Regions from separate parts of the Blautia sp. SC05B48 genome, predicted to be linked through region 2. Evidence: riboswitches for the same ligand, from Rfam matches in the RefSeq annotation. Region 2 holds a riboswitch; the other holds the start of a gene.

Region 1 (10,035 bases), 1.1 Mb from region 2:
GCATCCATGGTATCAGAAGAATTGCTTTCTGAAACAGATAATGCTGAGAATACTGAGAATGGTTCTGCAAGTGAGGAGAAGAAATGTAGCTGCCAGCTGGATATTTCCGATCAGGTGGAGATTGTTCGCAGTGAGCCGAATGTAAGTATTCTGGATCTGGCTGAATATGCGTTTGACGGTGGGGAGTGGCAGCCGGAGGAAGAGATTCTCCGCATTGACAATCTGTTCCGTGAGAAACTGGGATATCCGCTCCGCATGGAGGCTTTTGCACAGCCGTGGACCAATGACAGAGAGGAAGGCTTTGAACATACTTTGTCCCTGCGATTCCATATTCATACAGAGGTTCTGTTGGAAGGGATTTTCCTTGCCATGGAAAATGACGGGAAAACCAGAATATTCCTGGATGAGAAAGCAGTGGAAAACCGTGCAGAGGGATGGTATACAGATCACTGTATCCGCAAAGTGCCGCTTCCGAAGATGGAATCCGGAGAGCATGAACTGGTTGTGGAGATCCCTTACAATTCCAAAGTGAATATCGAAGCAATGTTCCTGCTGGGAGAGTTTTCCGTGAAAGTTGTGGGAAGAGATCAGGTGCTGGATGCGGTGAGCCACAAGGCAGCCTTCAGTGATCTTACCGTTCAGGGTTATCCGTTCTATGGTGGAAATGTGACATATAAAATTCCATTTATCAGCAAAGGCGGAGAAGTAAATGTACGGGCAAATCTGTTCCGCGCACCGGTTATGAAGGCTTCTGTGGATGGAAAAGAAGCGGGGTATATTGCATTTTCTCCTTATGAGGTATCTCTTGGTGAACTGCCGTCAGGAGAGCATCTCCTGGAGTTGACTGTATTTGGAAACAGGGTGAATACATTTGGAATCTTACACAACTGTGACCAGAAAGAAGACTGGTATGGACCAAATGCATGGAGGACAACCGGTGACCTCTGGTCCTATGAGTATCAGATAAAACCGTCAGGTCTTCTGAAAGCGCCGGTTTTTGTAGAGAAAAATTAAGGCTTGTAATTATAAAAAGAGCGCGTTATAATGAACCCATAAAAAAGAAAATTTCTTCGGGGCAGGGTGTGATTCCCTACCGGCGGTATAGTCCGCGACCCGCTTTGGCGGCTGATCTGGTGAGATTCCGGAACCGACAGTAAAGTCTGGATGAGAGAAGAACGCGCAGTATTTGAAGAACGTGCTCAGTGCCCCGGGAAGAAGCTCCCGGGGCTTTTTATGTGAAGAAATTTTTTTCGCGTAAAGATTTCTTGTAGAAATTTTCTTTGAATATTTCTGAAGAAGGAGAGAGAGTTATGAGTGAACAGATATTACAGAGAGGAAATGCCGTGGAAAGAAGCAGAACAAGAACCATCGCGCAGGTAGCCATGCTTGGTGCTGTGGCAGGAGTATTGATGAATCTTGAGTTTCCGATTCCTTTTCTTGCACCGTCTTTTTATCAGCTTGATTTTTCCGAGGTACCGGTTATGGTAGGAACCTTCGCTATGGGACCTGTGGCAGGTATTCTGATCGAGCTTGTGAAGATCCTTGTACATCTTGTGACCAAGGGAACTATGACAGCCGGTGTTGGTGATGTTGCCAACTTCCTGTTTGGATGTGCCTATGTGGTACCGGCCGGCCTGATCTATCGTTTCCATCACAAAAAAAGCAGAGTACATGCAGTTGCAGGTATGGCAGTGGGAACTGTTCTGACAGCAATCCTTGCATGTTTCATCAATGCTTTTGTACTGCTTCCGGCTTACGGTAAGGCTTTTGGAATGCCGATCGAGACCTTTATCCAGATGGGAAGCGCAGTACACAGTTCCGTAAACGGACTGCTTACCTTTGCACTGCTGATCATTGTACCGTTTAATATCTTTAAATATGCACTGACATCTCTGATCGTGTTTGTGATTTATAAGAAGATCCGTGTTGTACTGAAGGGTGACTGATCATAAGCAGTTGCCGGAGGATGAAGAAAAGATCAGAAATTGGTGGTTTCAGATAAATATCTGAGAATGTGAGAAATGCCATGTAATATATTGCCGATGGGCAGTAAATTACATGGCATTTTTTATGTCAGGCGTTTTGTTCAGCAGCTTTCATGACTCCGAGCTCACGTCTCGCAAAAACAACGGCCAGTACAAATGCAGAGGTATCTGCAATTGGTCCTGCGTACATGACGCCATCGATTCCGAAGCAAATCGGGAAAATGACGATCAGTGGCAGCAGGAAGAGCACCTGTCTTGTAAGGGACATGATCACACCAAGTCTGGCTTTTCCAATGGAGGTAAAAAAGCCGGCGGACATAGGCTGGATTCCGTTGGCAAAGGTCATCAGCATGAAGATGCGGAGATATTTTTCTGCAAAATGAAAGTACAGGTCGCTGCCGTTTCCGAAGATGCCTACGATCTGATGTGGGAAGAACTGGAAGCAGATAAAAAATATGGTTGCGATCACAGTACATAAGATTACGGAATAGCGGTATGTCTGGCGCACGCGGCTGTATTTTTCGGCACCGTAATTAAAGCCCCAGATGGGCTGGGAGCCCTGGGAGATTCCGATGCAGATGGCCATAAATACCTGGTTGACTTTGGAAATGATTCCTGCACAGGCGATCGGAATATCACTCCCGTAGGCTGAGAGTGCTCCGTAATGGCGAAGTGTATTGTTCATGACGATCTGCACTGCAGCAATGGCAACCTGATTGATACAGGATGCCATTCCCAGAGAAAAAATGGCAGACAGATTGCGTGCCTTAGGAATCAGCATGGAGCGGTCCAGGTACATTTTCCGAAGTCTGGAAAAATAAAAAATGATCAGAAGTCCGGATACGACCTGACCGATCACGGTTGCCCAGGCAGCACCTTTGATGCCCCAGCCGAATCCAAAGATGAAAAGTGGGTCCAGGATGGTGTTGATGACAGCACCAGCCAGGATACAGGTCATGGAATAGGTGGGACTCCTGTCTGCACGGACCAGGTGATTGCCGCCTGTGCTTAAAACGTAAAAAGGAAGTCCAATGGCGGTGATCCCCATGTAATCAATGGCATAGGGCATGACGTCCGGTGTTCCGCCGAAAAAATGAAGCAGTGGCTTCAGGAACAGAAGGACGATGACAGAGAGTATCGTACCGGAGATTATCAGCGAGGAAAGTCCGGTTCCTGCGATGGAGCTGGCTTTTTTTTCGTTTCCTGCGCCCATTTCCAGGTTGTAATTGGAGGCACTGCCGATTCCCAGGAGCAGTGCAGCAGCAGTAGAGATAATGGTTACGGGAAATGCGATATTTGTGGCGGCGTTTCCAAGCATTCCTACGCCCTGGCCGATAAAGATCTGGTCAACGATATTGTACAGAGCGCTGACCAGCATGCTGATGATGGCGGGAATGGCGAATTTGGTGATCAGGCTGCCTACAGGGGCGGTTCCCAGAGGGTTTTCGGCCTGGGCAGAGGTGGTCTGGTTTTTCAATGTTTTTTCCTTCTTTCTTATCTACAGTAGCTGTTTGGTAATGTAATAAGTAATTTTTATAGTAGGGTATTTATTATAGCACTATTGTGAAGTGAGTGTAAGTATAAAAAATTGACCTTTGGTTTTGGATGGGATAAAATGTTTTTAGAAAAAAATTTCGGGAAGGAGCTTTTCAGATGGGTAAGATCAACAATGTGAAAAAACTTACAGATAATAAGTTCGTGAATCTTTATGGGGTGGATGCGACCAGTGTACATGATACGCCGGTTTCTTATTTTGTGGCTTCCAGGGCGAAGTGTGTGGAGGATTTGAAGCTTTCTACGGGGGAGAATCATCCGGACGGGGTGATCATTTACAGTATTTATGGAGAGCAGAGGGATAAGGTTGTGCTGATCCGTCAGTATCGGTATACGATCGGCGGGTATATTTATGAGTTTCCGGCGGGACTTGTGGAGCCTGGGGAGGATTTCCATGAGGGTGCCGTGCGGGAGATGTTTGAGGAGACCGGGTTGAAGCTGGAGCCGATCAAGGTTGCGGAGGCTTTTGAGAAGCCGTATTTTACGACGATTGGGATGACGGATGAATCTTGTGCTACGGTTTATGGGTATGCCAGTGGTGAGGTTAGTAAGGCTGCTCAGGAGGATAGTGAAGAGATTGAAGTTGTTATTGCTGACAGAGATGAAGTGCGAAGGATTTTGAAGGAGGAGAGGGTTGCTATTATGTGTGCATATATGTTGATGCACTTTTTGAAGGATGAGGAGCCGTTTGGGTTCCTTGGGGAGATTTAAATGATGGAAGGGGACGCCAGCGAGGGGCTTCTTTCCAGACTGGGGCTTCGTCGGGGGCTGGCTTCTAAGGTGCCGGAATTCTGCTAAAAGCGCTTCAAATAATCTCGAACTCGCGTCTGAAGCCGCTCAAACAGCGAGATTTTTTGAAGCAACGCAGATTTCCGCCACCTAAGAATCAGCTCCCCTCCTGCAGAGTCAGTCTGGAAAGAAGCCCCTTACTGGCTGTGCGTTGGCCGTGAGACGTGTTAAATCTCGTGGGGAGTGTTGATAGTATGGTGGCATGACGGGAGTTGGATGAGCCGTCAGCGCTGCGCTGGACGGCTGGGAGGAAAGGCTGAGTTTCCTTGTGGTTTGACGAGAGGGGGCCATCGGCGCTGCGCTGGACGGCTGGGAGGAAAGGCTGAGTTTCCTTGTGGTTTGACGAGAGGGGTGGCCATCAGCGCTGCGCTGGATGGCTGGGGAAAACGGGGAATCTGCGGCTGCGGATTCCCCGTTTTGATCAGAGTTCTATGAGTTTTCCAAGGTCTTTGTTGTATTTGCAGTATTTGCCGTTTTCGGAGATAAATGGCTGGTAGGTGTCGGTCCGGTTGTCTTTGACGTAGACGATTCCGGTGGCGATCATTTCTACCAGGGAGAAGCGTTTGCTTAAGCTGGAGATCCAGCGGTAGGTTTTTTCGTTGCCGGAGTCTGCCATGAGAAGGTTGTAGCCGCCTGGGCAGGATTCTAGGGTGAAGTAGACTTTCTGGGACCGGATGGAGGTGTTGAAGACCTGACCGGTGATGTAGGTGGAGAAGTTGGTTTCTACAAATTGGCGGAAGGTGTAGAAATCGTAGATCACGCCGGTGGTCTCATCTTTGATCTTGTCGCCGCGTTCGATGCGGGCTTTCAGGAGTTTGAGGACTTCGATGGTCCAATTGATGAAGGAGATGCTGCTGTAGGTCATGCTTTCCTGAAGCTTGTCGACCAGCTGTTTTGACAGAATATTGGATTTTGATGCTTCATTAAAAAGTTCTTCGTTCATAATGTTCCCTCCAGTGTTGAATTTTATATGGTTTTCGCTCTTTTTTTGTATCTTTTATTATAAGTCTGAATTGTATATAAAGCAATAAAAAATACGTAAAATACAAAGGCGATTATTGAAAAGTGATATATAATTAACAGATGTGTCTTAAAAATATCAGTGTTTTTACCGGCTTGTTTAAAAATGGATTGTAAATATCTAGTTTATTTCACTAAGTGTAAGTGAGAAATTTACCAAATATCCCCATTTTATTGATGGAATTTTGTCGTATATCTCCCTTGACATAAAGCCTTCCTCCGGGTGTATCATATGCAGTGTTAAAGGAGGTAGACTATTATGTTTGAGACATTACAGGAGAAGACTGAAGAGAAAGCAATGGTGCAGTTCCTTGAACGCTTTACAGATTATCCATTTCTGGTAAAGTTCAAGAATTCCGAGTATCACATCGGAGAGGGTGAACCTACATTTACGGTGAATTTTAAGAAAGCGATTCCTCTGGCAGATCTGATGAAGAGCACATCCCTTGCACTGGGTGAGGCGTATATGCGTGGAGATCTGGATATCGAGGGAAATCTTTATGAAGCGCTGGATCATTTTCTGGGTCAGATGGGAAAATTTTCTACCAATGAATCTGCTCTGAAAAAGATCATGTTCAGTTCAACATCAAAGAAGAACCAGGAAAAGGAAGTAACCAGCCATTATGATATTGGAAATGACTTTTATAAACTTTGGCTGGATGAGACTATGAGTTATTCCTGCGGGTATTTTATCCATGAGGATGATACGTTGTATCAGGCGCAGGTAAATAAAGTTGATTATATTCTTAAAAAATTACATCTGGAAGAGGGTATGAGTCTTTTAGATATCGGCTGCGGCTGGGGCTTTCTGCTGATCGAGGCAGCTAAGAAATATAAGGTTCATGGTACCGGTATCACCTTAAGTCATGAACAGTATGCAGAATTTCAGAGACGGATCAAGGAGCAGGGTCTGGAAGATTATCTTACGGTAGAGCTGATGGATTACCGTGATCTGCCGAAGAAGGAGTATCAGTTTGACCGTGTTGTCAGTGTCGGTATGCTGGAGCATGTTGGACGTGATAATTATCAGCTGTTTCTTGATTGTGTGGAAAAGGTTCTGAAGCCGGGCGGACTGTTTCTGCTTCACTTTATCAGTGCTCTGAAGGAGCATCCGGGTGACCCGTGGGTCAAGAAATATATTTTCCCAGGCGGAACTGTTCCGAGCTTACGTGAGATCCTGAACCATATGGCAGAGGACAATTTCCATACCCTGGATATCGAAAATCTCCGTCTGCATTACAATAAGACATTGCTTCACTGGGAAAAGAATTTCCGGGACAATATTGAAAAAGAAAAGACTATGTTTGACGAAGAGTTCCTGCGTATGTGGGATCTGTACCTGTCAGCATGTGCGGCAACCTTCCACAACGGAATTATCGATCTTCACCAGATTCTTATGACCAAGGGTGTGAACAATGATCTGCCAATGACCCGCTGGTATTGATTTTCTCTTTACAAATCTGCCGGAAAGGAATATCATACTTTTATAAAATAATTAATAAAAGCAATCAAGAGGTTTGATATGGCAGGAAAAGCAGAGAAAAAAAACAATACAAGATCCAGGATCATCACCTATGTGATGAATAACCGGAGCACCTCAAAGGTGGAGCTTTCCAAAAACCTGAATATGAGTATGCCGACTGTGCTGTCCAACGTAAATGAACTGATGGAGAGCGGTGTTCTTGTAGAGACCGGGGAGTATGCATCCACAGGAGGCAGAAAGGCGAAAAGTATCGGCATTAATCCTTCTTACCGTTATGCAGCAGGAATTATGATCACGGCGAATCATGTCGGGATGGTCCTGGTAAATATGCGGTCAGAGGTTGAGAAGACAGAGCGTGTAAGAATGAAGTTTTCTCCGGAGACTTCTTACTGCCTGGAGTTGTCTTCCCTGGTCAAAGATTTTCTGGGAGATATGGAAGCTCCTGAGAAGCTGCTTGGAATCGGAATCTCAATTCCCGGGATCATCAGTCGGGAGCAGCATCTTGTTGTGAAATCGCATGCGCTTAAGATCGAAAATTACAGCCTCAGTTTTCTGGAGCAGGCTTTTTCCTGTCCTGTTTATTTTGAAAATGACGCGAATGCAGCTATGCTGGCGGAAGATCTTCATCTGTATCAGGACGCGATCTATCTGTCTCTTAATAATACGCTTGGCGGTGCTTTCTGTATTGACGGGAAACTGTTTGCCGGGCAAAATCAGAAGGCCGGTGAATTTGGCCATATGATCCTGGTTCCGGGTGGCAGACCGTGTTACTGCGGCAAGAAGGGATGCGCAGACGCTTACTGTGCATCCAGCGCGCTGACCGGTGAGCGCTATGAGTCTTTGGAACAGTTTATGGACAGTCTTTCCGCAGGAGAAGCAGATGCCTCTGAAAAATGGGGAGAGTATCTGGACCATCTTGCCGTACTGATCTCCAATCTCCGGATGGCTTATGATATGGATATTATCCTGGGCGGCGAGGTTGGCGGATATCTGCCGGATCATATGCTGCCTCTCGGAGAAAAAGTGATGGAGTACAATGGTTTTGACCGTGATACCAGATATCTTAAGAACTGCAGCTACCGGAAGGAAGCATCTGCAGTTGGCGCGGCGAAGCACTTTTTTCATGAGCTAATCAAAAATATTTAACCGAATCAAGTAAGTCCCCTGCGGGGGTGCGAATATCCGATTGACCAAATGCATAGAGAATACGAATCATGCAGAGAAAAGAATCTGCAGCTCCGGCATGGAAGAACCTTGCCGGAGCTGCGGGTTCTTTTTTTATGTGGTGGATAGTGAAATGTGCATAAAAAAACCGGATCGAATTTGTTCAACAGGGAGAATCACCGGAAACCCTATTGACAAATCCTCTCAAAAGAACAATAATGTAATTACTTTAATAAAACAATTAATAAAAGATAATACATAATAAACAAGGAGGAAAAACATTATGATCCAGCAGGTAATGACAAATCCAGGAGAGATTATTTTCAGAGAGGTTCCGGTTCCGAAGGTGGGAGATGACCAGGTTCTCGTTAAGATCATGAACATTGGTATCTGCGGTTCCGATATTCATGTATATCACGGCAAGCATCCTTTTACCAAGTATCCGGTGACACAGGGACATGAGGTGTCCGGTGAGATTACAGAGCTGGGAAAGAATGTCACAGGCTTTCAGGTAGGACAGAAGGTAACGATCGAGCCACAGGTATACTGCGGACATTGTTATCCATGCCGCCACGGCAAATATAATCTCTGCGAAGAGCTGAAGGTTATGGGCTTCCAGACAACAGGAACAGCTTCCGAGTATTTTGCGGTAGACGCTTCCAAGGTCACACCGATCCCGGAGGAAATGTCTTATGAGGAAGGTGCGATGATCGAGCCTCTGGCAGTTGCTGTTCACGCAGTGAAACAGATGGGCGATGTGAAGGGGATGAATATTGCTGTTCTTGGTGCCGGCCCCATTGGAAATCTGGTGGCACAGAGTGCCAAAGGAATGGGCGCTGCGAAGGTTATGATCACGGATGTCAGTGATCTTCGCCTTGAGAAAGCGAAAGAGTGCGGTATTGATGTGTGCGTAAATACCAAGGAGAAAGATTTTGGTGAGGCTATGGTGGAAGCCTTTGGCCCGGATAAAGCAGATGTGATCTATGACTGTGCCGGAAATAACATCACCATGGGACAGGCGATCAAATACGCAAGAAAAGGCAGCGTGATCGTGCTGGTAGCTGTTTTTGCGGATATGGCCACCATTGACCTGGCAGTTGCCAATGACCATGAGCTGGATATCAAGAGCACGATGATGTACCGTCATGATGACTATGTGGATGCCATCGATCTTGTGAATGCAGAGAAGGTTCATTTAAGACCGCTGATCTCCAAGACCTTTGCCTTTAAGGATTATCTCAAGGCTTACCAGTATATTGATGCCAACCGTGAGACAACCATGAAGGTTATCATCAACGTGCAGGAGAAATAACACCAGGAAATGTACTAACAGGAAATCTCCCGGATGTGGCTGTCCGGGAGAGATATAAGCGATAAGCAGTAAACGAGGAGTAACGAAAAACAGGAGGAGTTATGGGTAGTGAAGACAGATACGGAAAGGTACCGCTGATCAGTAAGATCGCGTATGGTTTTGGTGATGTAGGCTGTAATTTCAGCTGGATGTTTGTCAGTAATTTTTTGATGATATTTTATACAGATGTATTCGGGATCAGTATGACGGCTGTTTCAGCGCTGATGCTGTTCTCAAGATTCTGGGATGCGATCAACGATCCCATTGTCGGAGGACTTACGGATAAGACGAAGACCAGATGGGGACGGTACCGTCCGTGGCTGCTCATTGCGGCGCCTGTTACAGCGATCCTTCTGATGATGACGTTCTGGGCACATCCGGACTGGTCGGATACATCCAAGATCATCTATATGGTGATCACATACTGCCTGCTGGTGTTGGGATATACCTGTGTAAACATTCCATACGGAACGCTTTGCGGCGCAATGACACAGGACATTGATGAGCGGGCGAAGATCAATACGTCCCGTTCGGTTGCGGCTATGATCGCTATCGGAATTATCAACATCATTACTGTGCCTTTGATCGGAAAACTGGGAAGCAGCAGTCAGAAGACAGGTTATCTTCTGGTAGCCATCATTTACGGATGCATTTTTGCGGCATGTCATATTTTCTGCTTTGCAAAAACA
Region 2 (10,035 bases):
AGGGAATGAAGAAACAGCTTCTGGTGATCCTGGGAATCAGTACAGGAACGAAATATCTGTTCTGTGATGAAACCTTTGATGGCCTTGACCCGGTAATGCGCCAGGCAGTAAAAAGTATTTTTGCATCGGAGATCATGAGTCGTGAATTTACGCCGGTGATCGCTTCCCACAATCTCCGTGAGCTGGAAGATATCTGCGATCACATCGGGCTTCTTCATCAGGGAGGAATTCTCCTTTCCAGAGATCTGGAGGATATGAAATTCCACATCCATAAGATCCAGTGTGTACTTGCTGACAAAAAGAAAGAAGAAGAATTAAAGAAAGAGCTGGATGTTTTGAAAACAGAGCATCAGGGCTCCCTGCTGCTTATTACTGCAAGGGGAACAAGAAGAGAGATCTTGGAGAAGATACAGGCAAAAAATCCTCTTTTCTGTGAAGTGCTTCCACTGACTCTGGAAGAAATATTTATCAGCGAAACGGAGGTGGCAGGCTATGAAGTCAAAAATTTATTCCAGTGAGTATATGAAATCCTCTTCTAAAGGACAAAGATGGATCCCGGCATTTGCCATGATCGCATTTCTCCTTGCATTTCCGGTAGCGGAACTTATTTTGATGGGAAAATGGAATGAGCGCAGTTATACTCAGAGTCAGCTTTCCTATCTGTATTCCAGCCTGTGGAGCAGTGATTTTCTCACAATAGGAGCAGTTGTGGCTGCGGTAACAGCATTTTTTGTAGCAGTAAGCGGCTTCTGGTATCTGTATTCCCCGAGAAAAGTGGATTTCTATCACAGCCTTCCGGTAAAGCGAAGTGCACTGTTTCTGCACAGAGTATTGTTGGCTGTTCTTTATTATCTGGTGCCATATGTGATCATGGAATTTGCTGCGGTATGCATCGGGGCAGCCAGAGGATATTACAGCCTTTCCATTATGAAAAAGGCACTGATCCTGCTGGTGCTCCATCTCCTGATGTATCTTCTGGTGTATTTTTCCACAGTGCTGGTGATCGCCTGCACCGGTACCATGCTGATGGGAGCACTTGCATGGGCAGGATTGTTTACCTACAGTATCATTCTGGCAGTGATGCTGCAGTTAAGCGGACATTTATTTTTTGATACCTGGTACGAGGGCAGTTACGGAATTCTGGCAGCAGTGCGGAATCTGGGATCTCCTCTTATGGTGATCGTAAGCTTTATAGATAAATACAGCAGCGGGAGCTTTGGAAAGCAGTTGCTGATACTGATCCTAACGCTGTTTGTCATGGCAGTACTTTCCTGGATGGCATTCTGCAGACGAAGGTCAGAGAATACCGGAAAAGCTCTGGTATATACCTGGATGGAGCCGGTCTTAAGTGCCCTGATCACAATACCATCCGGACTGGGAATCGGTCTGATCTTTTATATGATCCCGGAAGATTCATCCAAAACAGCATGGGGGATCTTCGGAATGATACTGGGAACGATCCTGGTCCATGGAATTCTGGAAGTGATCTACGAAATGGATTTTCGCAGATTTTTCCGCAGAAAAGTGCAGCTTATGATCTTTGGAGGTGTTGTGGCAATCTGTGCACTGACCATGAAAATGGATCTTCTGGGATATGACAGTTATTTTCCGGCTTATGACAATCTTCAGGGAGTTGTGGTAAATGTATGCAATCTCTCATATACAGAGCAGCTTTGCAATGTGGAAAAAAAAGAAAACGGAATCTATAAGATCCGGTATACTGCTACCTCAGACAATAGTTCTGGTCTGCTGGATCAGCCGGTGATGAAAAGTAAAGCATTATATAACAGTCTGGAGGATATCAGGCTTCAGAATGAAAAAGGAAAAAAATCAGGAAGGCGCTTGTATGTGCGCTACATAAATAAACATGGATTCAGTGTATGCAGAGGTTATAATGTATCCTCTGCACAGGCACAGAATCTTATGGAAGCCCTGTATGATGAGCAGACATGGAAAGAAGACAGATATTCATTTTTCCAGCTGGACAAACAGTATCTGAAAGAGGTCACCGGTACTTTCTGTGACGGAGATATTCAAACATTATTTGAGAAAAATGCAGAGAAGCGTCAGGCGCTGGCAGAGGCGCTGAGAAAGGACATTTTGGAAAACGGCGGTCAGACAGTAAAAGACCAGCCATGCGCAATGCTGATGTTCGATTATGCGGGAATTCCGTCAGAAGGATACATGGATGAATGGGGAATGAATGTACCGGCTGTTCAGGAAGGAGAGAGGGTGTCTACCTCCGTTCTGGTGTATCCGGCATATAAGAGAACACTTGCAATTTTGGAAGAAACAGGATATCCTCTTTCCATGGATGAGCTGTCTGTTGAGTATATTGATGTTTATTACTTCAGCTCCGAAGCTGCCGGCGAAGATGATGAGGTTTTTTCCGACATTGAGCCTGTTTCGGATCTTGAAGAAACAGAGAACGGTTATAAAGTCCGTTACGATAAAAAGGAACAGCTGGAAACCCTGAAAAAGTGTATCCGCCCATCACAGCTGGTAAACGGATGGACTATCTGGAATGCAGATGTCACAATGGAAGTGGTTCTGGAAGGACAGGAGAGCACCGACGGGGATTCCGGACTTTATATGACATTTGCCGGTGAGATCCCGGATTTCATCAGAGCAGATGCAAAGGCAGCCCATGTAACAGAATGGGAGGTAAATGATTAATGGAAAAACCAGTCCGGCTGGATAAATTTCTGGCAGATGCCGGCGCAGGTACACGAAGCGAGGTAAAAAAATACATACAGAAGGGTCAGGTGCAGGTTAACGGGAAATCTGTGAAGAAACCGGAACTGAAAGTAACAAAAGAAGATCAGGTGGTTATGAACGGGCAGGAAATTCATGCTGCACCGGAATATGTATACTATCTTTTTAACAAGCCGGCGGGCTGTGTCAGCGCAACGGAGGACTCCAGAGATAAAACGGTTCTCGACTATATTGAAGAGAAAGACAGAAGAAAGGGACTTTTTCCGGTGGGACGCCTGGATAAAGATACAGAAGGCTTCCTTCTGATCACAGATGACGGTCCTCTGGCACACGAGCTTCTTTCTCCGAAAAAGCATGTTGACAAGACCTACTATGCAAAAGTATCCGGTAAAGTGACAGAAGAAGATGCCGTAAGGCTTGCAGAAGGCGTGGATATCGGGGAAAAGGATCTCACACGGCCGGCAAGGCTTGAGATCCTTTCCACCTGGGAATCCGACACAGGATCGGAGGAAAACGGTAAGAGATGGGAATCCGAGATCCGCCTTACCATCCATGAAGGAAAATTTCATCAGGTGAAACGGATGATGGAAGCACTGGGAAAAAAAGTTACCTATCTCAAAAGGCTTTCCATGGGACCGCTGGCGCTCCCGGCGGATCTTCCGACAGGAAAATATCGTCCGCTCACCGAAAAAGAGCTGGAGCTTCTGAAATCTGCCGGAAACCGCTGAAAAACAGAAAAAAATTGGAAAAATCCCCTTTACATAAGGGGATTTTCTATGCTATAATTTAGAAGTTGCAAAAATAAGCACGCACGGCGATTCTGTAAGGACGGTGCCCTACAGTATGTAAGGGGTCCCGGGAGAAGGCGACCTGTGCGGAAGAATTTAACCAAAAAGGAGAAAAGACATGAGCGTTATTTCAATGAAGCAGCTTTTAGAGGCAGGTGTTCATTTCGGACATCAGACAAGAAGATGGAACCCTAAAATGGCTCCGTACATCTACACAGAGAGAAATGGTATCTATATCATCGATCTTCAGCAGTCTGTAGGAATGGTTGACGATGCTTACAATGCAGTAGCAGATATCGTTGCCAACGGTGGACACATCCTTTTCGTAGGAACTAAGAAACAGGCTCAGGATGCTATCCGTACAGAGGCAGAGCGTTGTGGAGAGTTCTATGTAAATGAGAGATGGCTTGGTGGTATGCTTACAAACTTCAAGACAATCCAGAGCCGTATCGCAAGACTGAAAGAGATCGAGACAATGGAAGCTGACGGAACATTCGACGTACTTCCTAAGAAAGAGGTTATCGAGCTTCGCAAAGAGCTTGCTAAACTTCAGAAGAACCTTGGCGGAATCAAAGAGATGAAGAGAATCCCGGATGCTATCTTTATCGTAGATCCTAAGAAAGAGAGAATCTGCGTACAGGAGGCTCATACACTTGGAATCCCGCTTATCGGTATCTGCGATACAAACTGTGATCCGGAAGAGCTTGACTATGTGATCCCGGGAAATGACGATGCTATCCGTGCAGTAAAACTCATCGTTTCCAAGATGGCTGACGCTGTTATCGAGGCTAAGCAGGGAACTGCTGAGGCAGATGGCGAGATCGAGGCTGAGTCTGAGGAGTTTGCAGCTACAGAGGAATAATTCGTATAAACAGAATATTTCAGGAGGAAACGAACAATGGCTATTACAGCAGCACAGGTAAAAGAGTTAAGAGAGATGACCGGCGCCGGAATGATGGATTGTAAGAAAGCTCTTACAGCTACAGAAGGCGATATGGATAAAGCAGTTGAGTTCCTGCGTGAGAAGGGTCTTGCTACAGCACAGAAGAAAGCAAGCCGTATCGCAGCAGAGGGTCTTTGCAAAACTCTGGTAACAGAGGATGGAAAGAAAGCAGTCGTTGTTGAGGTTAATGCTGAGACAGACTTCGTTGCAAAGAACGAGAAATTCCAGAGCTATGTTGCAGATGTTGCAGCACAGGCACTTAACACAGCAGCAGCTGATATCGATGCTTTCCTTGCTGAGGCATGGGCACTTGATACAACTAAGACTGTAAAAGAGGCTCTTGCAGCTCAGATCGCAGTAATCGGCGAGAACATGAACATCCGTAGATTTGCTCAGGTTGAGGAGCAGAACGGATTCATCGCTTCCTACACTCATATGGGTGGAAAGATCGGCGTTCTTGTAGACGTTGAGACAGATGTTGTTAACGATGCTGTTAAAGAGATGGCTAAGAACGTAGCTATGCAGATCGCAGCTCTGAAACCGCAGTACACAAGCGACAAAGAAGTAAGCGCTGAGTACATTGAGCATGAGAAAGAGATCCTTATGGCTCAGATCCAGAATGATCCGAAGGAGTCCCAGAAACCGGCTAAGGTTATCGAGGGAATGATCACAGGACGTATCAAGAAAGAGCTTAAAGAGATCTGCCTTCTTGACCAGACATACGTAAAAGCAGAGGACGGAAAACAGTCCGTTGCTAAATACGTAGAGCAGGTAGCAAAAGAGAACGGCGCTAAGATCCAGATCAAAGGCTTCGTTCGCTACGAGACAGGCGATGGTCTTGAGAAGAAAGAAGAGAACTTCGCTGAGGAAGTTGCAAAACAGATGGGTAAATAATCCATTAACTTAAGTTTTCATTATATTATTTTAATAAGTCTGAATTTAAGTATTTAAAAACCTTGAAAGCCGATGGTGTAGATTGATAACAGTCAAAGCCATCGGTTTTCTTTATCCAAATATCTTGGACACTCTGTCAAATATATTCTCTGGTTCTTCCAGCCGCATCAAAATAAGCAAGATCATGCATTGACAGAGATAATCGATACTTTCAAAACTCCTAAATGTCACGGCCTGCGCCTGTTTCCGCTTATAATTCCTCACTATTTGTGCCGCCAGCCAAAGGCGGCGGAATGGAGATTTTTATGAAATATACCCAGGATAATGGAAAAATTAAATTATGTGAAACTGATAATATGGATCATCTCGTGCGATTAACACAAGCGTTGAATGAAAATAATATTCTTTACGAAACGAGATTGAAAAAAGGAACATTTATCAATAATCTTTTTTTCCTGATTTTTTATCATACTTTTGCATCGGGAATTGATCATAAGAATGAAACAACATGTATTTATGTACTAGAAAAAGATTTTGCTGCTGCCCAAAAAGCAATAGTAAACTGCAGATAAAAAAATTCATCTTCCAAGGCACAGGCTCTGTGTGCTGGCTATCGGTCATTGCTTGCGTGTCTGTTTGTCAACCAAAGCCTGAGAATAGCAATACGACGATTGCCTGCCAGTAACTAATATTCCGCATGGAATGAGTGAAATAAAAATTCCGCTTTACAAATTACAGATAAAGTATTAAAATAAACAAGAAGATATCTTCAGGGCAGGGTGAGATTCCCTACCGGCGGTAAAGCCCGCGAGCCGAGAGGTATGATCCGGTGAGATTCCGGAGCCGACAGTACAGTCTGGATGGAAGAAGATGATAGTACAGTTGATTTTTGTATGAATGAATGTAGTATCAGAGCTCTGAGATGGTAATCCATTTCAGAGCTTTTTATATAGGAAATCAGACATTCATTTATCGATCAGATGTAACCGATCAATTCCACCCTGTAGATATTTCTGCAGGCTTTTTTTGTATCTGTTACATTGTTTTCGAAATAAATATACCACTTACTTGTCTGTGAATCCGATTGCACAGGTCTAAAAGCTTCGGCGTACCAGAGCGTGTTTGAAAAATCATTCCTGCAATCTGCACGCCCCACTTTGCGGTATATTTTGCCCGAATTCAGTTGCCGTAGCCCGCTACGGCGCCCTCATCCGGACAAAATCTCCCACAAATTGTGACGCACATCTTGCAGAAAGCCTTTTTCAAACACGCTCTAGGCAAAGAACAGGAATAAGAAAGAAGGAATAAAAATGACGGATCAGGAATATATGCTTCGGGCGATTCAGCTGGCAAAAAAAGGAGAAGGCTGGACGAATCCCAATCCGATGGTAGGGGCAGTGATCGTAAAAGACGGAAGGATCATCGGGGAAGGCTATCATAAAAAGTATGGAGAACTTCATGCAGAACGTAATGCTATTGCTTCTCTTACAGAATCAGCAGAAGGTGCGGTGATTTATGTTACGCTTGAGCCTTGCTGTCATCATGGAAAAACACCTCCATGTACGGAAGCGATCATTGAACAGAAGATAAGAAAAGTGGTGATCGGTTCCCGGGATCCGAATCCGAAAGTGGCGGGAAAAGGTGTACAGATGTTAAGGGAAGCCGGTGTAACAGTAGTTGAAGATTTTATGAGAGAAGAATGTGATCAGCTGAATCCGGTGTTTTTTCATTATATTACTATGAAGACTCCTTATGTGGTGATGAAGTATGCCATGACACTGGATGGGAAGATCGCAACGAAGACAGGAGCATCAAAATGGATTACCGGAGAAGCGGCAAGAAAAGAAGTACAGCATATGCGGCATCAGTACATGGGGATCATGGCAGGTATTGGAACTGTGCTTGCAGATGATCCGATGTTAAACGTCCGGGTAGAAGGCTGGAAAAGTCCTGTCAGGATTGTGTGCGACAGTAAGCTCAGAATCCCGCCGGACAGTCAGATCGTAAAAAGTGCGGAAAAGTACCGGACGATCGTGGCTTATGCAGATCAGAAAAATACAGAAGAAAAAATAAAAATATTACATACCATGGGAGTTGAGACCATTTACTGTCCGGATGAAAAGAATCAGATAGACCTTAAGAAGCTGATGACAGATCTTGGAAGCAAAGGCATTGACAGTATTCTCCTGGAAGGAGGCGGTACGTTAAATGACAGTGCCCTGCGAGCCGGAATTGTAAAGGAAGTACAGGCTTTTGTGGCACCAAAGCTGTTTGGCGGTGTGGCCGGGAAGACACCGGTAGAAGGTATCGGAGTTGAATTCCCGTCTGAAGCAGTGGAACTGAAATATACAGATATCTGCCAGATTGGTGAGGACATCCGGATAAGATGTCAGGTGTGTGAGAAAAAACAGGAGGAATCATGTTTACAGGAATCGTAGAAGAGAAAGGAAAAGTCCGTTATATACAGCTGACAGGAGAATCAGGGATCCTGGCAGTGAAAGCCCGGAAAGTCCTGGAAGGGACAAGAATCGGTGACAGTATTGCTGTGAATGGTGTGTGTCTGACAGTTACGTCGATCCAGCCGGACGGATTTACTGCCGATGTGATGGCAGAGACGATCAGAAGAAGCAGTCTTGGCAGCTGTAAAGCTGGAAGCCAGGTAAACCTGGAACGTGCAATGGCTGCAGATGGCAGGTTCGGGGGACACATAGTAAGCGGCCATATTGATGGGACTGGAGTGATACGTTCCATGCTCCGGGAAGAAAATGCCATCTGGGTATCGATTGAGACATCGCCACAGATCTTGCATCTGATCGTGGAAAAAGGATCCGTTTGTATTGATGGGATCAGCCTGACAGTTGCAAGGGTTGATGAAGCTGGTTTTCAGGTGTCGGTCATTCCACATACAGGAGAAGAAACCACCCTTTTGGAAAAGGTGCCGGGGGATCTGGTTAATCTGGAAAATGATGTGATCGGAAAATATGTAGAAAAACTGCTTGGCATCAGAAAAAATGAAGAAGAGAAAAAAGAATCCGGAATTACGATGAAGTTTCTTGAAGAATTCGGGTTTTAGAACAGGAGGATATACACTATGTCACAAAATTATCAGTACAACACAATTGAAGAGGCACTTAGGGATCTTAAGGAAGGAAAAATAGTTCTGGTCACAGATGATCCGGACAGAGAAAATGAGGGAGATCTGATATGTGCGGCAGAGTTTGCGACCCGGGAAAATATTAATTTCATGGCGACTTATGCAAAGGGTCTTATCTGTACACCGATGAGTGCAGAAATTGCGGCGAGATTGAATTTTCCGCCGATGGTTGCTGAGAACACGGACAATCACAGTACAGCATTTACCGTGGCAGTGGATCACGCAGATACAACCACCGGTATCTCTGCGGCAGAACGCTCCTATACCATTATGAAGTGTGTGGATGATCAGTCAAAACCGGAGGATTTCAGAAGACCGGGACATGTATTTCCGCTTATTTCCAGAAAAGGCGGGGTTCTGGTACGAAATGGTCATACGGAGGCAACAACAGATCTTATGAGACTTGCCGGACTGAAAGAATGCGGCGTGTGCTGTGAAGTTATGAAAGAAGATGGCACTATGATGCGTACATCACAGCTATGGGAAATGGCAAAAGAGCATAACCTTACATTTATTACGATCCGTGATCTGCAGGATTATATAAGAATACATGAAAAGCATGTAAAGGAGGAAGCAGCTGCAAACCTCCCAACGCAGTACGGTGATTTTAAAATGTATGGCTATATCAATGACATTACAGGAGAGCATCATCTGGCACTGGTAAAAGGTGATCTAGGAGATGGTGAGGATGTGCTTTGCCGTGTACATTCGGAGTGCCTGACAGGAGATGCATTCGGATCGCTCAGATGTGACTGCGGCCTGCAGCTGCAGACAGCGATGCGCCAGGTAGAGGCGGAAGGCAGAGGGATCATTCTGTATATGAGACAGGAAGGCAGAGGGATCGGACTGATCAATAAGATCAAAGCCTATGCGCTTCAGGAACAGGGATATGATACCGTGGAGGCTAATGTGAAGTTAGGGTTTGCACCGGATCTCAGAGAGTACTGGGTTGGGGCACAGATACTGTCAGACCTTGGTGTGAAATCATTAAGATTACTGACCAATAACCCGGATAAAGTCTATGGGCTTGGCGAATTCGGGTTGAAGATCAATGAGAGAGTACCATTGGAGATTCCGGTACAAAAGTATGACCGGAAGTATATGAAGACGAAGCAGGAAAAGATGGGTCATATTTTTAAAGAAATAAATTTATAAAAAACAGCAAATAGCAGGAGGAAGAAAAAATGAGACAGATCAATTTAGTAGAAGGAAAAGTAGTAGCACCGGAGGGAATGAAGGTTGGTATCGTGGCAGCGAGATTCAATGAGATCATTGTGAATAAATTATTGGGAGGGGCAGTCGACGGACTGGTAAGACATGGAGTAGAAGAAGAGAATATTACTGCAGCATGGGTGCCGGGAGCATTTGAGATTCCGCTTACAGCACAGAAAATGGCACAGTCAGGAAAATATGATGCAGTTATCTGCGTGGGAGCTGTCATTCGTGGAGATACTTCACATTATGATCTGGTGTGCAATGAATCTGCCAAGGGGATCGCACAGGTTGAACTTGCAACAGGGATCCCGGTCTTATTCGGAGTG

What was found. Region 2 has a riboswitch for FMN ahead of EYS05_RS18115 (DUF6783 domain-containing protein). Riboswitches for the same ligand answer to the same signal wherever they lie in the genome.
Region 1: another riboswitch for FMN. It lies ahead of EYS05_RS08705 (ECF transporter S component); the one in region 2 lies ahead of EYS05_RS18115 (DUF6783 domain-containing protein).

What each region holds. Positions count from the first base shown of each region.
Region 1 covers NZ_CP040518.1:1,899,351-1,909,385, forward strand. Annotated here, with positions in the region: gene EYS05_RS08700 (glycosyl hydrolase) at 1-1,014, shown strand, start outside; FMN riboswitch at 1,063-1,180, shown strand; gene EYS05_RS08705 (ECF transporter S component) at 1,311-1,946, shown strand; gene EYS05_RS08710 (MATE family efflux transporter) at 2,074-3,462, opposite strand; gene EYS05_RS08715 (NUDIX hydrolase) at 3,639-4,250, shown strand; gene EYS05_RS08720 (hypothetical protein) at 4,750-5,271, opposite strand; gene EYS05_RS08725 (SAM-dependent methyltransferase) at 5,608-6,792, shown strand; gene EYS05_RS08730 (ROK family transcriptional regulator) at 6,871-7,977, shown strand; gene EYS05_RS08735 (zinc-dependent alcohol dehydrogenase) at 8,279-9,307, shown strand; gene EYS05_RS08740 (MFS transporter) at 9,409-10,035, shown strand, end outside.
Region 2 covers NZ_CP040518.1:2,985,885-2,995,919, forward strand. Annotated here, with positions in the region: gene EYS05_RS13855 (ABC transporter ATP-binding protein) at 1-518, shown strand, start outside; gene EYS05_RS13860 (DUF6449 domain-containing protein) at 493-2,676, shown strand; gene EYS05_RS13865 (pseudouridine synthase) at 2,676-3,443, shown strand; gene rpsB (30S ribosomal protein S2) at 3,622-4,365, shown strand; gene tsf (translation elongation factor Ts) at 4,402-5,340, shown strand; gene EYS05_RS13880 (hypothetical protein) at 5,646-5,912, shown strand; FMN riboswitch at 6,102-6,216, shown strand; partial or broken gene EYS05_RS18110 (DUF6783 domain-containing protein) at 6,376-6,573, opposite strand; partial or broken gene EYS05_RS18115 (DUF6783 domain-containing protein) at 6,523-6,648, shown strand; gene ribD (bifunctional diaminohydroxyphosphoribosylaminopyrimidine deaminase/5-amino-6-(5-phosphoribosylamino)uracil reductase RibD) at 6,651-7,778, shown strand; gene ribE (riboflavin synthase) at 7,760-8,413, shown strand; gene EYS05_RS13905 (bifunctional 3,4-dihydroxy-2-butanone-4-phosphate synthase/GTP cyclohydrolase II) at 8,432-9,649, shown strand; gene ribH (6,7-dimethyl-8-ribityllumazine synthase) at 9,679-10,035, shown strand, end outside.